DNA from 4 places in the Bacillus sp. 11C genome. Region 3 is predicted to be linked to each of the others. Evidence: riboswitches for the same ligand, from Rfam matches in the RefSeq annotation. Region 3 holds a riboswitch; each other region holds the start of a gene.
What was found. Region 3 has a riboswitch for S-adenosylmethionine ahead of metN (methionine ABC transporter ATP-binding protein MetN). Riboswitches for the same ligand answer to the same signal wherever they lie in the genome.
Positions count from the first base shown of each region.

Region 1: it holds a riboswitch for S-adenosylmethionine, as region 3 does, so the genes downstream of both, metK (methionine adenosyltransferase) here and metN (methionine ABC transporter ATP-binding protein MetN) in region 3, are expected to answer to the same signal.
Region 2: it holds a riboswitch for S-adenosylmethionine, as region 3 does, so the genes downstream of both, metE (5-methyltetrahydropteroyltriglutamate--homocysteine S-methyltransferase) here and metN (methionine ABC transporter ATP-binding protein MetN) in region 3, are expected to answer to the same signal.
Region 4: it holds a riboswitch for S-adenosylmethionine, as region 3 does, so the genes downstream of both, ACY3LV_RS08410 (phosphoadenylyl-sulfate reductase) here and metN (methionine ABC transporter ATP-binding protein MetN) in region 3, are expected to answer to the same signal.

Region 1 is NZ_JBUPVZ010000012.1:41,832-47,512, reverse strand. It holds gene asnB (asparagine synthase (glutamine-hydrolyzing)) at 1-1,727, opposite strand, end outside; gene metK (methionine adenosyltransferase) at 1,877-3,079, opposite strand; SAM riboswitch class I at 3,248-3,386, opposite strand; gene pckA (phosphoenolpyruvate carboxykinase (ATP)) at 3,583-5,166, shown strand; gene ACY3LV_RS15980 (DUF2584 domain-containing protein) at 5,205-5,447, opposite strand; gene ACY3LV_RS15975 (alpha/beta hydrolase family protein) at 5,499-5,681, opposite strand, start outside.
Region 2 is NZ_JBUPVZ010000007.1:10,700-16,380, reverse strand. It holds gene guaD (guanine deaminase) at 1-440, opposite strand, end outside; gene ACY3LV_RS11390 (histidine phosphatase family protein) at 576-1,202, shown strand; gene metE (5-methyltetrahydropteroyltriglutamate--homocysteine S-methyltransferase) at 1,245-3,533, opposite strand; SAM riboswitch class I at 3,661-3,816, opposite strand; gene isp (serine protease Isp) at 3,948-4,907, opposite strand; gene rsbRB (RsbT co-antagonist RsbRB) at 5,131-5,681, shown strand, end outside.
Region 3 is NZ_JBUPVZ010000005.1:178,800-184,480, reverse strand. It holds gene ACY3LV_RS09670 (arsenate reductase family protein) at 1-140, shown strand, start outside; gene gcvH (glycine cleavage system protein GcvH) at 207-590, shown strand; gene ACY3LV_RS09660 (YusG family protein) at 646-882, shown strand; gene ACY3LV_RS09655 (toprim domain-containing protein) at 954-1,316, shown strand; gene ACY3LV_RS09650 (thioredoxin family protein) at 1,318-1,638, shown strand; gene ACY3LV_RS09645 (SCP2 sterol-binding domain-containing protein) at 1,746-2,090, shown strand; SAM riboswitch class I at 2,205-2,311, shown strand; gene metN (methionine ABC transporter ATP-binding protein MetN) at 2,417-3,442, shown strand; gene metP (methionine ABC transporter permease MetP) at 3,435-4,103, shown strand; gene metQ (methionine ABC transporter substrate-binding lipoprotein MetQ) at 4,117-4,938, shown strand; gene ACY3LV_RS09625 (carboxymuconolactone decarboxylase family protein) at 5,279-5,656, shown strand.
Region 4 is NZ_JBUPVZ010000004.1:286,585-292,265, reverse strand. It holds gene pyrK (dihydroorotate oxidase B electron transfer subunit) at 1-201, shown strand, start outside; gene ACY3LV_RS08425 (dihydroorotate dehydrogenase) at 201-1,136, shown strand; gene pyrF (orotidine-5'-phosphate decarboxylase) at 1,105-1,824, shown strand; gene pyrE (orotate phosphoribosyltransferase) at 1,821-2,453, shown strand; SAM riboswitch class I at 2,598-2,703, shown strand; gene ACY3LV_RS08410 (phosphoadenylyl-sulfate reductase) at 2,858-3,559, shown strand; gene cysP (sulfate permease) at 3,571-4,635, shown strand; gene sat (sulfate adenylyltransferase) at 4,684-5,681, shown strand, end outside.

The sequences.
Region 1 (5,681 bases), on a different contig from region 3:
ATATAAGCATCCGTTTGGCTTTCTTGAATAATATTCCGCACCCATTCGTTCATTTCGTTTTTCAGCCAATGACGAATCGGTACAGGGAAACCGAGCTTTTTGCGGTTTAATACGTGTTCAGGCACAATTCCTTCAGCGGCTTTGCGAAGAAGATACTTCGTCGTGCCGTTCTTCGTTTTCAGCTCATCAGGAATTTTCGAAGCAACATCAAATACAACTTTATCCAAGAATGGCACACGGAGTTCTAAAGAATTCGCCATCGTCATTTTATCCGCTTTTAACAAAATGTCCCCGCGCATCCAAGTGTGGATATCGACATACTGCATTTTATTAATATCGCTGTATGAGCTGCTCTCTGTAAAGTAAGTCTTCGTCACATCGCGATATGAAAGGTTCGGATTATAATGCTTCAGCAGCTGTTTTTTGACAGACTCTTCGAAGATCTTCGCGTTACCGATGTAACGATCTTGAAGCGGTGTGCAGCCGCGTTCAAGCAGGCTCTTTCCTCTCATGCCCTCAGGCATAACAGCCGCAACATGCAGAAGCATCTTTTTTAGGCCGGACGGAATGCGTTCAAACGGTTTAAGGGATAGCGGCTCACGGTAAATGTTATATCCGCCGAAGAGCTCGTCCGCACCTTCACCTGATAAAGCAACCGTTACATGTTTTTTCGCTTCTTTTGCAACAAAGTACAATGGAATCGCTGCCGGATCAGCAAGCGGATCATCAAAATGCCATACGATCTTTGGAAGCTCGTTCATGTATTCCTCAGGCGAAATGACTTTGCTGATATTCTCAATGCCTAACGCCGCGGCGGTTTCTTTCGCTACATCAACTTCACTGAAGCCCTGCTGCTCAAATCCGACAGAGAATGTTTTTAAGCTCGGATGCAATTCCTTCGCTACAGATACAATAAAGGAAGAATCAATTCCGCCAGACAGGAATGAACCGACAGGAACGTCACTTCTCATATGAACATTTACAGAGTCATAGATCGCATCTCTAACTTCTTTCACAAGCTTATCTTCTTCAGTCTGAACTGGTTTGAAGTTCGCTTTGAAATAAGTTTTAAATGTGATATCGCCATCTGGGCGGATTGTAAACTGTGAACCCGGCTCTATTTTTTTCACATTGGCATCAAGCGTGTTTGGTTCAGGAACGAATTGGAATGACATGTACTGCTGCAATGCCTCTTTATCTATTTCAATATCATTTTGAGCAACCATTAAACTTTTTCTCTCTGAGGCAAAATAAACCTGATCATTGATCGTTGTGTAATACAATGGTTTAATGCCGAACGGATCTCTTGCTCCATACAGCACATGATCGTTTTTATTCCAAATTAGAAAGGCAAACATACCGCGCAGTTTGGACGCGGCTTCTTCTTTGTAGTGACGATAAGTCGCAAGAAGAACCTCTGTGTCCGAATCCGTGTTGAATGTATACCCCTTTGCTTCAAGTTCTTCTCTCAGTTCAATATAGTTATAGATTTCTCCGTTAAAGATAATCCAATAGGTTTCATCTTCATATGATAAAGGCTGTCCGCCATTTTCTACATCAATAATGCTGAGCCGTCTGAATCCGAATCCAACGTGCTCATCATGGAAATATCCATCACTGTCAGGACCGCGGTGAACGATCATTTGGTTCATTTGTTTAATTAGTTCTTCTTGATCAGCGGTTTGAGCTAACGGATGCTTGTTAAAAACCCCGACAAATCCACACATAGTATTGCCTCCATAATTAAAATTGTCATCATTGAACCCCTATTTATAGACGCTGTGAATAGTATTTGGTTTCACAGTTATGTAAAAAAATAAACATGAATACAACGATAAAAAAAGGAAAGCCGCTTAACCAGTAAGCGGCTATAAAATTATTCTCCTAACGCTTCTTTGCGCAGCTGCTCCGCTTTGTCTGTACGCTCCCACGGAAGATCAACATCGTGACGTCCAAAGTGGCCGTACGCAGCAGTTTGTTTGTAGATCGGACGGCGTAAATCAAGCATTTTGATAATGCCGGCAGGTCGTAAATCAAAGTTATTGCGAACAACTTCAATCAGTTTTTCCTCAGAAGCTTTTCCGGAACCGAATGTGTTGATTGAGATTGACACAGGCTGTGCAACACCGATCGCGTAAGCAAGCTGCACTTCGCAAGAATCAGCAAGCTCAGCCGCAACGATGTTTTTCGCAACATATCTCGCTGCATAAGCAGCAGAACGGTCTACCTTCGTCGCATCCTTGCCTGAGAACGCGCCTCCGCCGTGGCGTGCATAGCCGCCGTACGTATCAACGATGATTTTGCGTCCTGTAAGTCCCGCATCCCCTTGAGGGCCTCCGATAACGAAACGTCCTGTAGGGTTGATGAAATATTTTGTTTCTTCATCAATCAGCTCTTCAGGAACAACCGGATTGATAACATGTTCTTTAATGTTGCGCTGGATTTGCTCAAGCGTAATTTCAGGGTGGTGCTGAGTTGAAATAACAATCGCGTCAATACGGACAGGTTTGTTATTTTCATCGTATTCAACCGTTACTTGTGTTTTGCCGTCAGGGCGAAGGTACGGAAGAATATCTTCTTTACGGACTTCACTCAGGCGGCGGGCCAATTTATGAGCAAGTGAAATCGGAAGAGGCATAAGCTCTTTCGTTTCGTTGCACGCATAACCGAACATTAAACCTTGGTCACCCGCACCGATCGCTTCAATTTCTTCATCGCTCATTGTGCCTTCACGGGCTTCAAGCGCTTGGTCTACACCCATCGCGATATCAGCAGACTGCTCGTCAATTGATGTTAAAACCGCACAAGTTTCCGCATCAAATCCGTATTTCGCACGTGTGTATCCGATTTCTTTAATGGTTTGACGAACCGTTTTCGGAATGTCAACATACGTAGATGTTGTGATCTCTCCGCTGACAAGAACCAAACCGGTTGTCACTGACGTTTCACAAGCCACACGCGCGTTAGGGTCTTTCTTTAAAATTTCATCTAAAATGCTGTCAGAAATCTGGTCGCAGATTTTATCCGGATGTCCCTCCGTAACAGATTCTGATGTAAATAAACGACGATTTTTACTCATGATTTGCTTCCTCCTGCACAAGGCCTCCCGATAGACCTTGTATATATGATACGGAACTCGCTCCCTCTTATACAATGTAACGTTATATTAGAGAATGTTAATTGGCATATTTTATGAAATAAAAAAACCTTTTCCATTGAGGAAAGGGTTTGGTCTTTGTGCCTTTCACTCTTATCGCTCAAGGAATCATACAACCTTGCAACAGGTTAGCACCTTGGTTGTCTCACACAGCTGAACCTAATAAATAACAGAGAAACCGGTTGCTGGGCTTCATAGGGCCTGTCCCTCCGCCAGCTCGGGATAAGAGTATCCGCTCAATGAAATATCTTATCGTAAAAGGGTTTGCAATGTCAATATGATTCAGAAGAAATAGGCACCTATATCAAGGGAAAACAATGGAAACGCACACACAAAAAAAGATAAATAGTATAGACTATTTGAAAATATATGTTATACTAATTCACAATTAGCAAAACACAAAAAACGATAAAGGAAGGTTTCATATGAACTCAGTTGATTTAACCGCTGATTTACAAGCCTTATTAACAAGTCCAAATGTGTGTCATAATTTATCAGCAGCACAGCTTACAGAAAAAGCACTGTCCCGAAACGAAGGCATTTTAACATCCACGGGTGCCGTTCGGGCGACAACAGGCGCTTACACAGGACGTTCGCCTAAAGACAAATTCATCGTGCAGGAAGAAAGCACGAAAAATAAGATCGATTGGGGTACGGTGAATCAGCCGATTTCAGAAGAAGCGTTTGAGCGGCTGTACACAAAAGTTGTCAGCTATCTGAAACAGCGGGATGAGCTGTTTGTTTTTGAAGGATTTGCCGGAACAGATGAAAAATACAGACTGCCGATTACCGTCGTGAATGAGTTCGCTTGGCACAATTTATTCGCCAGACAGCTGTTTATCCGCCCGGAAGGCCATGATAAGAAAACAGTTGAACAGCCGTTTACCATTCTTTCCGCTCCGCATTTTAAAGCAGATCCAAAAACAGACGGCACACATTCCGAAACGTTTATTATTGTCTCTTTCGAAAAGCGGACGATTTTAATCGGCGGAACAGAGTATGCCGGAGAGATGAAAAAATCCATTTTCTCTATTATGAATTTCCTGCTCCCCGAAAGAGATATTCTATCCATGCACTGCTCTGCCAATGTCGGTCAAAAAGGCGATGTCGCCCTTTTCTTCGGACTGTCTGGAACAGGCAAGACCACCCTATCAGCCGATGCTGACCGCAGGCTGATCGGCGACGATGAACACGGCTGGTCTGACACCGGCGTCTTTAATATTGAAGGCGGATGCTACGCCAAATGCATTCATTTAAGCGAGGAAAAGGAGCCTCAAATCTTTAACGCGATCCGCTTCGGGTCTGTTCTCGAAAATGTTGTTGTTGATGAAGAGACACGCGAAGCCAATTATGATGATTCCTTCTATACCGAAAACACGCGGGCGGCTTACCCGATTCATATGATTGACAACATCGTCACACCAAGCATGGCAGGCCATCCTTCAGCCATTGTATTTTTGACGGCTGATGCATTCGGAGTCCTGCCGCCGATCAGCAAACTGACGAAGGAGCAGGCGATGTACCATTTCTTGAGCGGTTATACGAGCAAGCTTGCTGGAACCGAACGCGGTGTGACGTCTCCTGAAACGACGTTCTCCACATGCTTCGGCTCACCATTCCTGCCGCTACCTGCTCATGTCTATGCTGAAATGCTAGGCAACAAGATCGATGAACACGGCGCAGACGTTTTCTTGGTCAATACCGGCTGGACCGGCGGCGGCTACGGCACAGGCGAACGTATGAAGCTTTCTTATACGAGAGCGATGGTCAAAGCAGCGATTGAAGGCAAATTAGAGGATGCAGAAATGACGACTGACGATATTTTCGGCCTGCATATTCCGGTTCACGTTCCCGGCGTACCTGATCAGATCCTTCAGCCGGAAAACACATGGAACAACAAGGAAGAATTCAGAGAAAAAGCGATCTACCTCGCAAATGAATTCAAAGAGAATTTTAAAAAGTTCGCACATACAGATGCCATTGCGCAGGCAGGCGGCCCTCTCGTTTAAAAAGCAAAAGCCAAGAGCATTTACGCTCTTGGCTTATTTTAATTGACAGAATGCAGGGACGTCAGCTTGTACGTAATGATGGTCCGGCCGTCTTCCCATTGAAGCTTCTGCACTTCAGCTGTGCCCGACTTTTCGCCGAACTTTGTTTTACGCACGTCCATCGGAATCTCCATCGGATACACACGATATCCGTCTTTTTCTAACGTGAATATATTTTCATCTATGCGAACTTCTTTTCCTTTTGTCACAATTAGTGTATTAAATTCAACAGGCATTCCCAAAGTGAAATCCCCTTTCGTTCTCTTTTTTCTTTATCATACCATATTTCACCGTCAGCGGTTTTTCATCCATTGTGTCAGCTGCCGCACGATACGCCGGTTTTCTTTTGGCGGAAAATAATGTGTGAATTTACTGTAGTACCACGTCTCCACCGGCTTATGCAGCTGTTTTAGCTTCTCTTCAAATAAATAGGAATGCCGAATCGAAACATTTTGGTCTTTTTCTCCATGGATTAA
Region 2 (5,681 bases), on a different contig from region 3:
CATGCCTGAAACGGGGATAAATGCTCCGTCAGAGTCACTTGATAACAGGGGATTGTTCTTTCTTCAGCAGGTTTATGAATTTCTTTATAAATGAATGAATCATCAAATCCAGCTTCGGCGGCGTCTGTATGCTCCGCTGCATAGAAAACGGCTTTCGGCCGGGCCCAGTAGATGGCGCCCAAGCACATGGGGCATGGCTCGCAGCTCGTATACAAAATGCAGTCATCAAGCTGGTATGTTCCAAGCGCCTTGCAGGCGTTTCGAATAGCCGTCACTTCCGCGTGGGCAGTCGGATCATTGCTTGTTGTGACGTTGTTCTGCCCCTTGGCAATAATGGCTCCGTCTTTCACAATAACAGCACCGAAAGGCCCGCCAATTCCTGCGTTCACTCCTTCGCGAGCAAGGTCGACAGCCCGTTTTAAGAACGTTTCATGATTCATCCTAAACCCTCCTGTCAATTGAGTGTTATCAGTATAGCCGAAAAGAAGTCAAAAGAACATTCTCAAAAATGTGCAAAATAAACAAAATATTTGGGGGATTTGCTAAGATAAGAGGAGAAAAGTGGAGGGGTGATCATGCTGCATTTATATATTGCCAGGCACGGACAGACTCAATGGAATGTGGAAAAACGGATGCAGGGCTGGCTGGATTCTGATTTAACAGAACTTGGTCTCTACAACGCCCGTGCTCTTGGGGAGCGTCTGAAGGATATTGAATTGAATCAGGTATACATCAGCCCGAGCAAACGGACAGAAGAGACGGCAAAAACTATACTGGGATCGCGTCGGCCCCCGTTGGTTAAAGATCATATGTTCAGAGAAATGTCACTAGGCTCATGGGAAGGAAAAAAACAAGAGGATATTGAAAGAAGCGAACCTGATCTTTTTCATGCTTATTTACATCATCCCGAAGCTTATCGCCAGCCGGGATGTGAAACATTCTTTGATCTTGAAAGCCGGGTAAGGCTTGCTCTCCAAACGATTTTAGACAGTCATTCTGCCGGTAATGTTCTTTTGGTTACCCATTCTGTTTTTATATTAATGCTGTTAAATATCATTAAGAGAAGACGCATTAATGACATATGGAATTCTGCTTACATACATGATACATCATTGAGTCTTGTGGAATTTGATAAAAATGGAGCAGCCAAAATAGTAGTAGAAGGGGATGGGAAGCATCGGAAACCGATTTCCGCTTTCTAATAGAAAAAACCATCTGCCAAAGGCAGATGGTTTCTATCTTACTTATACAAGCTGTGTTTGTTTAGCTCTTGCCTGCTTCGCTGCCTCAACCATATTTTTCAAGGCTGCGACCGTTTCTTCCTGTTGTCTTGTTTTCAATCCGCAGTCTGGATTTACCCAGAAGCGGTCAGTCGGACAGACGGCAAGCGCATCCACGATAATGTCGTACATTTCTTCAATTGACGGCACCCGAGGGCTGTGAATGTCATATACACCAAGGCCGAGCCCTTTCAAATACGGATGGTTTTTTAAGTAATCTAAAAATCCTCCGTGGCTTCTGCTGTGTTCGATTGTAATCACATCGGCATCAAGATCATTGATCGTATCGACGATGTCTTCGAAGTTGCTGTAGCACATATGTGTATGAATTTGCGTCTCGTTTTTCACGGAAGAAGTGGTTAATCTGAATGCTTCAGCCGCCCAAGTCAAATACTCATCCCAATCGCGGGTTTTCAATGGAAGGCCTTCTCGCAGCGATGGCTCATCGACTTGAATGATTTGAATGCCTGCGTCCTCAAGCGCTTTTACTTCTTTGCGAAGGGCGAGCCCGATTTGGAAGGCGATATCTTTTCTCGAAATGTCGTTTCGAGGGAAAGACCAGTTCAAGATTGTAACTGGGCCGGTCAGCATTCCTTTCACATGCTTGGATGTCAATGACTGTGCATATAACGTGTCTTTCACTGTCATCGGTTCAATAAATTCAACATCTCCGTAAATGACTGGCGGGCGGACACAGCGTGAGCCGTATGATTGAACCCATGCGTATTTTGTGAAGGCAAAGCCGGCCAGCTTCTCACCGAAGTATTCGACCATGTCTGTCCGTTCAAATTCACCGTGAACAAGGACATCAAGTTCCAATTCTTCCTGAATATCAATCCATCGTTTTGTTTCTGCATTGATAAAGTTTTGATACTGTTCATCAGACCACTCATTTTTCCGCCATTTTTGGCGTGCGCTCCGCACTTCAGCAGACTGCGGGAAGCTTCCGATCGTAGTCGTCGGCAAAAGCGGAAGGCCAAGAGATTCATTTTGCAGGGCTAAACGTTCTTCAAACGGAATCGGGCGTTTGAAGTCTTTATCGGTTAATTGCTCAAGCTCTTTCTTCTGTTCGGAATTCGCGCCTGTTGCAAACTGTTTGAGCGCCTGAATATCCGTTTTAGCCTGCTGAATGTGTTCGCTGATCGCCGCTTTTCCTGATACTAAGCCTTCTTTCAAAGCTGTCAGCTCAGCTAGTTTTTCTTTTGCGTATGATAATCCGTTCAGCAGATCCTTTTCCAAATGCTCGTCAGGGTGCTTCGCTACCGGAACGTGCAGCAGGCTGCTGGAAGGCTGAATCCACAGTTCATCCACTTTTGCAATGCTGAGAATATCAAGAACGGCATCGAGACGTTCTTCGAGATCCGCTTTCCAAATGTTGCGTCCGTCGATAACGCCAGCTGCCAGCACTTTGTCTGCTGGAAAGCCGTGTGTTTTCAGCTGTTCCAGGTTTCTGCCTTTATCGTGAACGAAATCAAGGCCAATTCCCTGTACTGGGTAAGAGATCAGCTCTTCGTAAGCATCAACAGAATCAAAATACGTTTGCAACAGCACATTCAAGGATGAAAGTTCACTTGTGATGTTTTCGAATAATTCTTTTGCACCGCGGACATCTTCGCTAGAGGCTGTAACAAGCGCCGGCTCATCGATTTGAACCCATTGTACGCCTTCTTCTTCAAGTTCTTTCAAAAGCTGTACATATAACGGCACAAGACGTTTTTGGATCGCTTTTGCTTCAGACGGTTCATAGCCTTTAGCAAGCGTAACGAACGTATAAGGGCCGACAATCACAGGTTTTGTTTCAACGCCGTATTCCTGTTTGATCCGGCGGTAGTCTGTGAGCTGTTTGTTTCTTGTCAGGCGGAATTCAATGCTTTCGTCATATTCAGGAACGATGTAATGGTAATTTGTATTAAACCATTTTGTCATTTCACTAGATACGGCGTCTTTTATTCCGCGGGCGATAGCGAAGTATGTATCGGTAGCGTCAGTCAAATGTCTGAATCGTTTCGGAATCCAGTTGAAGCTGATTGCTGTGTCGAGTACATGGTCATACTGTGTGAAATCAGAAACAGGCACAACATCAATCTGCTGGTCGATTTGTGTTTTTACTGCGGATAAAAAGAGGTCGTCGATTTGCTTTAAAAACGTATCTTTATCAGTGCTGCCTTTCCAATACGCTTCAAGCGCTTTTTTCCATTCTCTGTTCAGTCCGATTCTTGGAAATCCTAAATTCGATGTTTTGATGGTTGTCATTGTTTCTCCTCCTTTATATGTAAAACACTCTCGTTAACCCGCGGATACAGGCTGCTAAGAGGTTTTCTCACAACAAAAAGCCTCTTTCCCATGAGAGAAAGAGGCTTTTCTGCGTAAAACACTGCCTCTCTCATCTCTCAGACACAATCTGATGGAATTAGCACCGTGCCTTATGAGACAGCAGTCTCGGCGCGAAAAGCAGTGCGCCCCATTTCACAATGGAATTACGGTCGGTTGCTGTTGGGGTCAAAAGGCCAATCCCTCGCCCAACTCTCGATAAGAGAAAATGTTATTAATTTTTTGAAAAGTTAAATCATTTGTTGGTAATCTTAACAGTAATTCAAATTTGTTGTCAACATAGAATTTGAAATTTTATTTACTCTATGTGGTTTATGTTATATAAGAAAAATAATTTTATAGGGTCATCAAATGTGATTGCGCTGCTCTTTCTGCCAGCTCATCAGGAGCGGTTAAATACAGGAATCCATTACCTGCCAGCGTTTTTGCAATATCGAGAGGGAGTGTTCTGCGGACCAGCTGTGCATAAACTTCAGTTTCAGAAAGCTTTCGTTGAAATGATTCTTCTTCATAGCTTTTGATTAAAGCAAGCGCTCCGCTGACATGAGGGGCAGCCATTGAAGTGCCGGTAAGCTTACCGTACTTCTTGTTAGGAAGGGTGGACACTATATTTTCTCCCGGTGCCACAAGATCAATCTCTTTATTGGCGTTAGAAAATTCTGATAATTCACGCGCTACGGAAACAGATCCAACCGCGATCACTTCATTATAAGCCGCAGGGTAGGAAAGCTCTTCTGTTCGTTCGTTTCCGTCACCTTCATTTCCCGCTGCGCAAACGACAAGCACTCCGTTTTTGACGGCGTTTTTCACCGCTTCTTCAAGCTCCGGCACATCGTTCGGTCCGCCAAGGGACATCGAGATGATATCGGCTTTCTGTTCCACAGCGTAGTTAATGCCGTTAATAATCCATTCATATTGGCCGCTGCCGTTTGCACCGCCAAGAACTTTCACAATCAATAGGCTTGCCTCAGGCGCGACCCCGGCAATGCCGCCGTTTGAATCGTTAGCTGCAATCGTTCCGGCGACGTGTGTGCCGTGTCCGTTGTAATCGGAAATCGCATCTTCCTTGCCGCCGTCATCATCCGTGAAGTTCTTTCCGCCGATGACTTGATTTTTTAAATCAGGGTGGCTTATGTCGCAGCCCGTGTCCAATACAGCAATTTTCACATTTTTTCCTTTTACCCCTTTTGCCCATATTTCTGGCGCCTTAATCACTTTAATGCCTTCAGGAAGCTCGTTTACATCCATGATCTGCTCATTCGTCACATACGGGATCAAGCGGATTTCACCATTCATAAAAAAGCCCTCCTTTTTTATGCTTGCAAGTGGATACAAGGATGTTGCTTCACATTATATGAAAAAAGCAACCGCTCGGACAGAGCCATTTGAAGCATTTTGAAAAAATAGGATACAACCCAAAGAATTAGTAATTTTCAAAATATTGGATGGCTTCAGCTTGTATGACTGGGATTCAGCGGTCAGTCAAGTTATAATAGTGTTTGGGGAAAGGAGTAGTGTGATGAAACTGAATGAAAAATTATATGCATTTTTTTCAGAGTATGTGGAACAAATGGCTGATGAATGGATTGAAACGATGGAAGAAAGCGATCCGAATTCGATTTATGCCTTACATAATGCATCTGTAACGGAAGAATTGAAAGAACAGGACAGAGAATTTTACCGGCATCTGAATGACATGTATGTTTTACCGGAAAAACAATTTCTCGAAGAATTTCGAGTGTGGGTCATTGAGCTGACGAACGATCAAAAGCATCTCGACACTCCGGTTCAGTATGTGATTCGGGAGTTTATGAGAAACCGGAGATTATATACGAAGTATTTTGAGAAGTTCGCAGAAGAAAATGAGTCGGCGTTTGAACCGGGAGAGAAACAAAAATGGGCCGATTTGATTGTAAAAGTTTTTGATTTTACCATTTATACATTCGTCGATCACGCTGAAGCAAATGCCAAACAGCAATTAAACGCCCAGAGAGAAATGATATTGGAATTAAGCTCGCCTATCATTACCCTGAGCAAATCAACAGCTCTGCTGCCGCTTGTCGGTGACAT
Region 3 (5,681 bases):
AGCTGTATCACATGTCGGAGGACGAACAGCTTGAACTGCTGGCTTCAGACGGAATGCTGATCAAACGGCCGCTTACAACAGACGGCGAAAAAGTGACAGTCGGTTTTAAAGAAGACCAATTTGAAGAAAACTGGGCTTAATGTCAATTTTTTTTGAAAAGTATGGTATCTTCTTATTATAGTGCTGTAAAAAATGGAGGGATTCAATTGAGCATACCTAAAGATTTGCGTTACTCAGGAGAACACGAGTGGGTAAAAGTTGAAGGAGAAAAAGCCAGAATCGGGATTACGCATTTTGCCCAGTCCGAGCTAGGCGATATCGTGTTTGTCGAACTTCCTGAAGTGGGCGCTGAAATCAAAGCGGACGAGCCATTCGGCAGTGTTGAATCCGTTAAAACGGTATCTGAGCTTTATGCGCCGATTAACGGAACTGTTGTGGAAATTAACGAAGATCTTGATGACAGTCCGGAATTCGTAAACGAATCTCCGTACGAAAAAGCATGGATGATCGTCGTTGAGCCGTCTGACGCTTCTGAAATTGAAAAACTGATGACAGCAGAGCAATACGAAGAGATGACACAGGAAGACTAAAGCAGGATAGCTGTAAAGGCAATTGGACACGCTAACGTTATGGGAGGTGTCCAATATGGCTTTCAGTAAACAAAAGCTCGATGTCACCAATGATGTGACAGGCCGCTTTCAACATGGCCAGCTCTCGTTATATCATGAAAATGAGAGAATCGGCCAAATGACAAGCATGAATGAATATGAGCTTAAGTCCGGTTATTCCTTTGAAAATGAGAAATTTTATAAGACAGCCGATGTGGTCTCTGGAAACGATGAGAAATATGTGGATTGTGACTACGAAAACGGCTGGTGTTAATGTTGGCGGTGAATTTCACTGCCTTCTTTTACAATCTGAACGTTTCAAATTTGACGCGGCAGGTGAAGAAGATGGATGAGCTGGAAAAGGTCATGATTGTGGAAGGGAAATCAGATAAAGAGAAAATCGAAAGCGTTCTGGATGAACCGGTGCGCATTATCTGCACAAACGGAACAATCAGCCAGCTGAGGCTTGAGGAATTGGCTGACGAGCTTTATGATAAAGACGTCTATATATTAGTGGATGCTGACGAATCAGGCGAGAAATTGAGAAAACAGCTGAAAAGAGAATTTAACGAAGCCTGCCATCTGCATATCGACAGAGCCTATAAAGAAGTGGCGGCTGCGCCCAGACACCACGTCGCCTCTGTATTGCTGCGCGCGAATCTGAATGTCCATACTATTTTTCTTGAAAGAAAGTCCCGAGGTGTATAGCATGAAAGAACTCCAGGAACACGAGCTTGAGCACATTGCTGATGATGTGTATCTTCTATATTTATATACTCCGTTTTGCGGCACTTGCCAGCTTGCAAGCAAAATGCTGACAGTGGTGAAAGAAATGCTGCCTGATGTCGCCTTCTACCAAAACAATGTCAATTACTCTCCGACATTCGCAAAAGCGTATCAAATTGAAAGCGTCCCTTGTTTTCTGCTGTTTAAAGGAGGAAAAATGGTTGAAAGAGGATATGCGTTTCATTCCGTTTCTTATTTATATGAGCTGATCAAACAAAAATCATCTTCCGCATCCCATTTATGACATATTTCTCAGCGCATTCCAATGAAATTGTCGTTCGTTTTATAAAGGGGTTCGTGCGCCAGAGAGAGAAATGTCTATGTATGACCAACAAATAGGAGGTTGTACATATGGAGAAAGCGGAAGTTTTGGAAGATGAGTATCAGCATCTGTTTTTAAAACCCCTTTTGAGCGCTTCAACATTGCTTATTACCTTTCAAGGAGAAACAGAAGCCTTAACCGTCTCAATAAACGAACAGGGAGAAATGAAAAAAATTTCTCCGCGCCAACCGTCCAACCTGACCTTTTACGGAAACCAATCCGAAATCATTCATTTATTGCACGGAGACATTTCCCTTCAGCATCTGATTCAGAGCGGAAGCCTAAAAGTAAAGGGGTCCTTCAGAGCCCTGTTAAAGCTTGAAGCGATTCTCTGGCTGACGAATGGTTTTTTTCAGAGGATTGCGAATAATTAAAAAACAGAAAATTATTATAATAGTAAAAGTTGACATCATTTATTTTATTGACATGCAATCATCCGCCATGCTATTCTACATTAAGAATTTCCGGACGAAAAAGACTATATATTTCTCTTATCAAGAGAGGTGGAGGGAAGTGCCCTATGAAGCCCGGCAACCATCAACACTGTTGAAATGGTGCCAATTCACACGAAGCGTTCAGCTTTGAAAGATGAGAGAAAGGCATTTTATATAAGCCTTTCTGCTCAAGTGTGCAGAAAGGTTTTTCTTTTGCAGAAAACCCCGGAAGATTTCTTAGAATAGTGTTAAGGCAGGTGATTGCTTTGATCAATCTTCAAGATGTTTCAAAAGTGTATAAGTCGAAACATGGAGATGTCAATGCTGTCCAAAATGTCTCGCTTTCCATTAAAAAAGGTGAGATTTTTGGAATTATAGGATATAGCGGAGCTGGTAAAAGTTCCTTAATCCGTCTGCTGAACGGCCTTGAGAAACCAACCTCAGGAACCGTGGAAGTGGCGGGAACCAAGATTAATGAAGTAAACGGACGCGGGTTAAGAAACGCACGCCATGACATCAGCATGATTTTCCAGCACTTCAATTTGCTTTGGTCGCGGACCGTCAGAGATAATATCATGTTTCCTCTGGAGATTGCCGGGGTGAAAAAGAGCGAGCGCATCAAGCGCGCCAATGAACTGATTAAACTGGTAGGTTTAGAAGGAAAAGAAAAATCTTATCCGTCTCAGCTGAGCGGCGGACAAAAGCAGCGTGTCGGAATCGCCAGAGCGCTCGCAAACAATCCGAAGGTTCTCCTTTGTGATGAAGCGACATCAGCATTAGATCCGCAAACGACAGATTCAATTTTGGATCTATTGTCCGATATTAATGATAGACTCGGTTTGACAATTGTGCTGATCACGCACGAAATGCATGTGATCCGCAAAATCTGCAACAGAGTCGCTGTCATGGAAAACGGAAAGGTTGTGGAAGAAGGCGAAGTTCTCGATGTCTTCAAAAACCCGAAGGAAGACATGACAAAACGGTTTGTTCAGCAGGTGACAGAGCCGGAAGAAACGAAAGAAACGCTTCAGCATCTTCTTGATGAAACAGCATCAGGAAAAATGGTTCAGCTCACATTTGTCGGTGATTCGGCTGAACAGCCTCTGATTACAGAGATGATCAGAAACTTTAATGTCAGCGTCAATATTCTGCAAGGGAAAATCTCGCAGACGAAGGATGGAGCCTACGGTTCACTGTTTATCCATATTGACGGAGACGAGGAAGAAGTGCAAAACGTGATCCGGTTTATTAATGACAGACAGGTGAAAGCAGAGGTGATCACGAATGTTTGAAAAATACTTCCCGAACGTTGATTTAACAGAATTGTGGAACGCGACATATGAAACCCTTTATATGACGCTGATCTCTTTGCTGTTTGCTTTTGTCATCGGAGTGATTCTCGGCTTGCTGCTCTTTCTGACAAGTAAAGGGAGCCTCTGGCAGAACAAAACGATCAACTCTGTGATTGCGGCCGTTGTCAACATATTCAGGTCGATTCCGTTCCTTATTTTAATTATTTTACTGCTAGGATTTACGAAGTTTTTAGTCGGCACGATCTTAGGGCCAAACGCCGCATTGCCGGCGCTGGTTATCGGCTCGGCACCGTTTTACGCGCGCCTTGCTGAAATCGCGCTCCGTGAGGTGGATAAAGGTGTTATTGAAGCCGCTAAATCAATGGGAGCTAAGACGTCTACGATTATTTTCAAAGTGCTGCTTCCGGAATCTATGCCGGCTCTTATTTCTGGTATCACTGTTACGGCGATCGCTTTGATCGGCTCAACGGCAATTGCCGGAGCCATCGGTTCAGGCGGCCTTGGAAACCTTGCGTACGTAGAAGGCTATCAGTCGAATAATACTGATGTGACCTTCGTTGCTACTGTGTTTATTTTAATCATCGTGTTTATTATTCAAATCATCGGTGATGTCATAACAAATATTATAGACAAACGATAAGGGAGGATTTACATTGAAAAAGCTATTTTTAGGTGCATTACTGCTTGTATTTGCAGGAGTTATGGCTGCCTGCGGTTCGAATAACGCCGAATCCGGCAAGAAAGAAATTGTCGTTGCTGCGACAAAAACACCGCATGCGGAAATTTTAAAAGAAACTGAACCACTGTTGAAAGAAAAAGGCTACACGCTGAAAGTGAAAGTGCTTAGTGATTACAAGATGTACAACAAAGCTTTAGCTGATAAAGAAGTGGATGCGAACTACTTCCAGCACATTCCTTACCTTGACCAAGAAATGAAAGAAAACACAGATTATAAACTTGTAAATGCGGGTGCTGTTCACTTAGAGCCATTCGGTGTTTACTCTAAAAAATACAAGTCACTGAAAGATCTTCCAGACGGCGCGACCATTATCCTGACAAATAACGTTGCTGAACAAGGCCGTATGCTCGCTATGCTTGAAAATGCTGGATTAATCACACTTGATTCTAAAGTCGAAACAGTTGACGCAACATTGAAAGACATTAAGAAAAACCCGAAAAACCTTGAATTCAAAAAGGTAGCGCCTGAATTAACGGCAAAAGCATATGATAACAAAGAAGGAGACGCGGTCTTCATCAATGTAAACTATGCGATCCAAAGTAAATTAAATCCTAAAAAAGACGCGATTGAAGTGGAAGCAACGAAAAACAACCCATACGCTAACATCATCGCAGTAAGAAAAGGCGAAGAAGATTCTGACAAAATTAAAGCGCTGATGGAAGTTCTTCACTCTAAAAAGATCAAAGACTTCATCGAGAAAAAATACGACGGAGCTGTGCTTCCTGTATCTGAATAAGACTGAAACCCCGGATGAGAAATCCGGGGTTCAATTATTGACAAAGCCATAAAACGATATTCGTTTTATGGCTTTGTCATCTTTTCAGCGTGATTGAAAACCCTTGAAGTCTAGGAAGAACGAGCATTGGAGCGGACTCCCGCAGGATGTGGTGACAGGGGCGTTTGAGCAGGACGCTCTAGCTTTTAGCCGCTGATCTTTTTTCACGTGAGCACCAACACGGAGGTCTGACAACGAATGCGAGGGTTTGCTGACACGGTGAAACCCCGGATGAGAAATCCGGGGTTTTTTTCGGGTATTTTCCTAAAAGCTGTTCATAATAAAAAGGAATGTTAAACAGATGGAGGGATTTTCTTTGAATCAAGACAGAGGAAGCATGCAGGACGCGCTCAAACAATATAAATTAGGTTTAGGGACATTTGAACAAAAGATGCCGCTGATGGGGAGAAAGTTCAACGAGTTTACTGAACAATGCTTTGCCGGAAACTCACTGACTGAAAGAGAAAAACAGCTGATCGCCCTTGGAATCGCCATCAATGCTCAGGATGAATATTGTATGATCTATCATACAAAAGGCTGTCTGGATGAGGGAGCGACAGAAGAGAATATTCTCGAAGCTGTCAGTGTGGCAGCGGCGTTTGGAGGCGGAGCGGCACTTAGCCAGGGTGTGACAGTTGTACAGCAGTGCATAGAGGAATTCGGAAACACCACGCATTAAGAGAAGGAATATTCCGAAAAACGAT
Region 4 (5,681 bases), on a different contig from region 3:
AGCTGCGGGCCGACACCGATGCTGAAGGCGTTAAAACAGGAATATGCCCATAAAGAAGTTTACCTGTCGATGGAGGAACGAATGGGCTGCGGAATCGGCGCATGCTTCGCGTGTGTGTGCCATACAAACGAAAGTGAGACATCCTACGTAAAAGTATGTCTCGACGGGCCTGTATTTAAAGCTCAGGAGGTGGCGCTGTAATGCTAGAGGTGAAATTGCCTGGACTAGATTTGAAAAATCCGATCATTCCTGCATCAGGCTGCTTCGGTTTTGGAAAAGAGTTTGCGCGTTTTTATGATTTATCTTGTCTCGGAGCCATCATGATCAAAGCTACGACGAAGGAGCCTCGCTTCGGGAACCCGACGCCTAGAGTAGCTGAGACTGGCGCTGGAATGCTCAATGCGATCGGTCTGCAAAACCCGGGGCTGGAAAGCGTCTTGCAAAATGAGCTGCCGTGGCTTGAGCAGTTTGCAACACCGATCATTGCCAATGTCGCAGGTTCTCAGATCGAGGATTATGTAGAAGTCGCAGAGCATATCAGTAAAGCGCCCAACGTTCATGCACTTGAATTGAACATTTCCTGCCCGAATGTGAAAACAGGCGGAATCGCTTTTGGCACGAACCCTAAAATGGCTGCTGATTTGACGAAAGCGGTTAAAGAGGTTTCAGATGTACCCGTTTATGTGAAGCTTTCCCCGAACGTGGCAAATATCACAGAAATTGCATCAGCGATCGAGGAGGCGGGAGCGGACGGTCTTACGATGATCAACACATTAATCGGGATGAGACTCGATTTAAAATCAGGAAAGCCGATATTAGCGAATAAAACAGGGGGGCTTTCTGGTCCTGCTGTGAGGCCGGTTGCTATTCGCATGGTGTATGAAGTCAGCCAGGCGGTCAACATCCCGATTATCGGAATGGGAGGCGTGCAGACGGCCGAAGATGCACTGGAATTTCTTCTTGCGGGAGCAAGCGCGGTCGCTGTCGGAACAGTAAACTTTGTAAATCCTTTTGCATGCCCAGATATTATAGACCAGCTCCCAGCTGTTTTGCGCCAATACGGCTATCAATCAATTGAAGAATGCATCGGAAGGAGCTGGAACCATGAAAAACAACCTGCCCATCATCGCGCTTGATTTTGCAACAGCTGAAGAAACACTTGCATTCTTAGCGCCTTTTCAGCAAGGACCGTTATTTGTAAAGGTTGGGATGGAGCTTTTTTATCAAGAAGGGCCATCTATCGTCAAACAACTAAAAGAAAGAAATTGCGAGCTGTTTTTAGATTTAAAGCTTCATGACATCCCGACCACTGTAAACAAAGCGATGAAGCGCCTTGCCGGTCTCGGAGTAGACCTCGTCAATGTTCATGCGGCAGGAGGCAAAAAAATGATGCAAGCAGCTCTGGAAGGCTTAGAAGAAGGGACGCCGGCCGGACAAAAACGCCCGTCCCTTATCGCGGTAACCCAGCTGACAAGCACATCTGAACAACTCATGAAAGATGAACTGCTGATCGAAAAACCTCTGATCGACACGGTCGTCCACTACAGCAAACTGGCGGAAGAAAGCGGGCTGGATGGAGTGGTCTGCTCTGTTCATGAAGCAAAAGCCATTTACGAAGCGGTATCGCCTTCATTTCTGACTGTTACTCCGGGGATCAGGCTGTCAGAGGACGCTGCGAATGACCAAATCCGCGTAGCGACACCTGCAATTGCAAGAGAGAAAGGTTCATCAGCGATTGTGGTGGGACGCTCGATTACAAAAGCGAAAGACCCGGTAAAAGCCTATGAAGCTGTCAGACTCGAATGGGAGGGGATCAAATCATGAAACAAGTCATCGCAAAACATCTATTAAACATCCAAGCTGTATTTTTACGCCCGAACGAGCCATTTACATGGGCTAGCGGCATTTTATCGCCCATCTACTGTGACAATCGCCTTACGCTATCATTCCCGGAGGTCAGAAATGATGTCGCTTCAGGCATCAGCAAGCTTGTCGAAGAGCATTTTCCTGAAGCTGAAATGATTGCGGGAACAGCAACAGCCGGTATTCCTCATGCTGCTCTGGCGGCTGACCGTTTGAATCTTCCGATGTGTTATGTGAGAAGCAAGCCGAAAACGCACGGAAAAGGCAATCAGATTGAGGGAACTGTTCAAAAAAGCCAAAAAACGGTTTTGATCGAAGACTTAATTTCCACAGGAGGCAGTGTGCTTGAAGCTGCGGCGGCTTTACAAGCGGCAGGCTGTGAAGTGCTTGGTGTCGTCTCAATCTTTACGTACGGACTGCCTAAAGCGCAGGAAGCGTTTGCGAAGGCAGAACTGCCATACTACTCTTTAACTGATTATGATACGCTCACACAGGTCGCGCTTGAAAACGGAAATATTCATTCAGACGATTTAGAAAAGCTGAAAACGTGGAAACAAAATCCCGAGTCAAAAGATTGGTTTAAAAAATAACAAATAAATTTTGGTGATGTACAAGGGCTCCAAAGCCTTTCTGTACTTGAAAACAGGCCTTGCAGCCTGTTTTTTTATTAATCCTATAAAAAAAGTCGGGTTGACTTATGTTAGAATTGTGCTAAAATTTACTACAAATCTAAAAACTTATCAAGAGCGGCTGAGGGACTGGACCTATGAAGCCCGGCAACCTGCACAGTTTGTAAGGTGCTACTTCCAGCAAAATGAATTCCATTTTGAAAGATAAGGGCTACATGCTGTTCCTGTCTTTCTTTCCGCCGGATTGAAAGTTTTTTATTTTAAGAGGAAAAAAGGCTGACTGCGATAACCGCAGCCGCGCAATACAATTGGTAAAAGACAACCAGCAGAAAGCTACTGTTGTCTCCGAAAGGAGGAAAGAAGAAATGTTAACGTACGATAATTGGGAAGAACCAACGATTACATTTCCGGAAGACGATCCTTATAAAGGAGCGCTGTCAGTTTTAAAGTGGGCATACGGCCATTACGGCAATCAGCTTGTTTATGCATGCAGTTTCGGAATTGAAGGAATCGTTTTGATTGACTTAATTTATAAAGTGAAAAAAGACGCAGAGATTGTGTTTCTTGATACAGGGCTTCATTTTAAAGAAACATATGAAACGATTGAACGAGTGAAAGAGCGTTATCCTGGTCTTCATATCATCCTGAAAAAACCAGACCTTACCCTTGAACAGCAAGCCGGTGAATATGGTGACAAACTGTGGGAAAGAGAACCGAATCAATGCTGCTATCTCAGAAAGATCGTTCCTTTAAGAGAGGCGCTTTCGGGACATCCGGCTTGGCTTTCCGGTCTGCGCCGCGATCAAGGGCCAAGCCGTGCCCATACGAATTTCTTAAACAAAGATGAAAAATTCAAATCAGTAAAAGTATGCCCGCTTATCCATTGGACTTGGAAAGACATTTGGAGATACACATCCCGGAATGAGCTGGACTACAATCCGCTTCATGACCAAGGTTATCCAAGTATTGGCTGCGCGCCTTGTACGGCTCCTGCTTTTACCGCAGAGGATTTACGCTCAGGCAGATGGAATGGCATGGCGAAAACAGAATGCGGACTGCATGAATAAGGAGCTGCAAAATGGAACTAGCCGCTATTTTATTTAGCTTGTTTTTCGCGATGAATATTGGTGCAAGCGGCGCTGCAGCTTCGATGGGAGTTGCTTACGGCTCTGGAGCCATCAGAAAGAAAACCTACGCTTTGATCCTATGCGCAGTCGGTGTGCTAGCTGGGGCGGTCATTGGCGGGGGGGAGGTTGTAAAAACCATCAGTTCCGGAATTATCCCCGAGCAGACGATTACACTGACGATTGTTTGCATTATTATTGGAGCCGCTGCGCTGTCGCTCTTTACGGCTAATCTGCTCGGCATTCCTTTGTCGACAAGTGAAGTAACAGTCGGTGCTGTTGTCGGCGTGGGAGTCGCTTACAAAGTATTGTTTGTGAACAGCCTTCTGGTCATTGTGTCGTTTTGGGTTTTTGTCCCGCTGTTCGCTTTCGGCTTCACCTATTTCGTATTTAAGCTGTTTCGTTATTTTAAGATTGAAATTAAATCTTCTAAAAAGCAAAAATTCCTTGGCATTGCATTGTTAGGTGCCGGATTTTTCGAAGCGTTCTCTGCCGGCATGAACAACGTGGCGAATGCCGTTGGCCCGTTAGTGGCGGCCGGTGTGCTGGATGTCGCGAAAGGAACTTTGTACGGAGGAGCGTTTGTTGCTCTTGGCGCGCTGTTATTAGGCCGGCGTGTGTTAGAAACAAACGGGAAGAAAATTACGAGATTCTCAAAAGGAGAAGGCATTCTCTTATCCGGTACGGGAGCGGGACTGGTGATCATCAGTTCGGTATTTGGGATGCCGGTGCCTTTGGCGCAAGTCACTTCATCGTCTATTATCGGAATAGGCATGGCAAAAAACGGTCCGAATGTGTTCCATAAACAAGTTGTTCAAACGATGCTGAAGGTATGGATTGTATCGCCGTTTTTATCTTTATCGATTTCTTATATGCTTGTATCCTTGTTTTTAAAAGCGGATTATTATTCAATCTTTATTATGGTAAGCGTGCTCTTAGCGACGGTCGGTGCCGTCAGCCTGATGAAGGCCATACGTAAAGAGAGACGCTCTGTCCACGAACAAGGCGGGGGAATCTGATCATTAATCTGAGTTTTTTTATATGTTAACTAGGAGGAAAAAGATATTATGAGTTTAGCACCTCACGGAGGAACATTAGTAAACAGAGTAGATGAATCATTTGATGTAAGCAGCATTCAAAAAGAAATTGAACTTGATTTAATTTCTTTTGCCGATTTAGAGTTGATTGGAATCGGCGGCTACAGCCCGATCGAAGGCTTCTTTAATGAAAAGGACTACGTATCTGTTGTGGAAAACATGCGTCTTTCTTCCGGTGTTGTCTGGTCTCTGCCGATCACGCTCCCGGTAGGCGCGCAAAAAGCAGCTGAACTGTCAGTCGGTGAAACGGTAAAGTTAACGTATGAAGGAGACACATACGGCGTTATCCAAATTGAAGACCTGTACGTGCCAGACAAACAAAAAGAAGCGGTCAATGTGTACAAAACCGATGATCAGGAACACCCGGGTGTTAAAAAGCTGTTCAGCCGCGGCGATACATATGTCGGCGGACCGATCACATTGATTAAAAAAGCTTCAAAACAGTTCCCTGAATTTACGTTTGAACCGGCAGAAACAAGACGCCAGTTTGCGGAAAATGGCTGGGAAACAATTGTCGGTTTCCAAACAAGAAATCCTGTTCACAGAGCACATGAATACATTCAAAAAACGGCTCTTGAAACAGTAGACGGTTTGTTCTTAAACCCGCTGGTAGGTGAAACAAAATCTGATGACATCCCAGCTGATGTGCGGATGGAAAGCTACCAAGTGCTTCTTGACAATTATTATCCGAAAGACCGTGTGTTCCTCGGCGTCTTCTTAGCGGCGATGCGTTATGCAGGACCGAGAGAAGCGATTTTCCACGCGCTTGTCAGAAAGAACTACGGCTGCACGCATTTCATCGTCGGCCGCGATCACGCGGGTGTAGGTGACTATTACGGAACATACGAAGCACAGGAGCTGTTTGACACATTTAAACCTGAAGAGCTCGGGATTACACCGCTGAAATTCGAGCACAGCTTCTTCTGTGAAAAATGCGGGAATATGGGAACCGCGAAAACTTGCCCTCA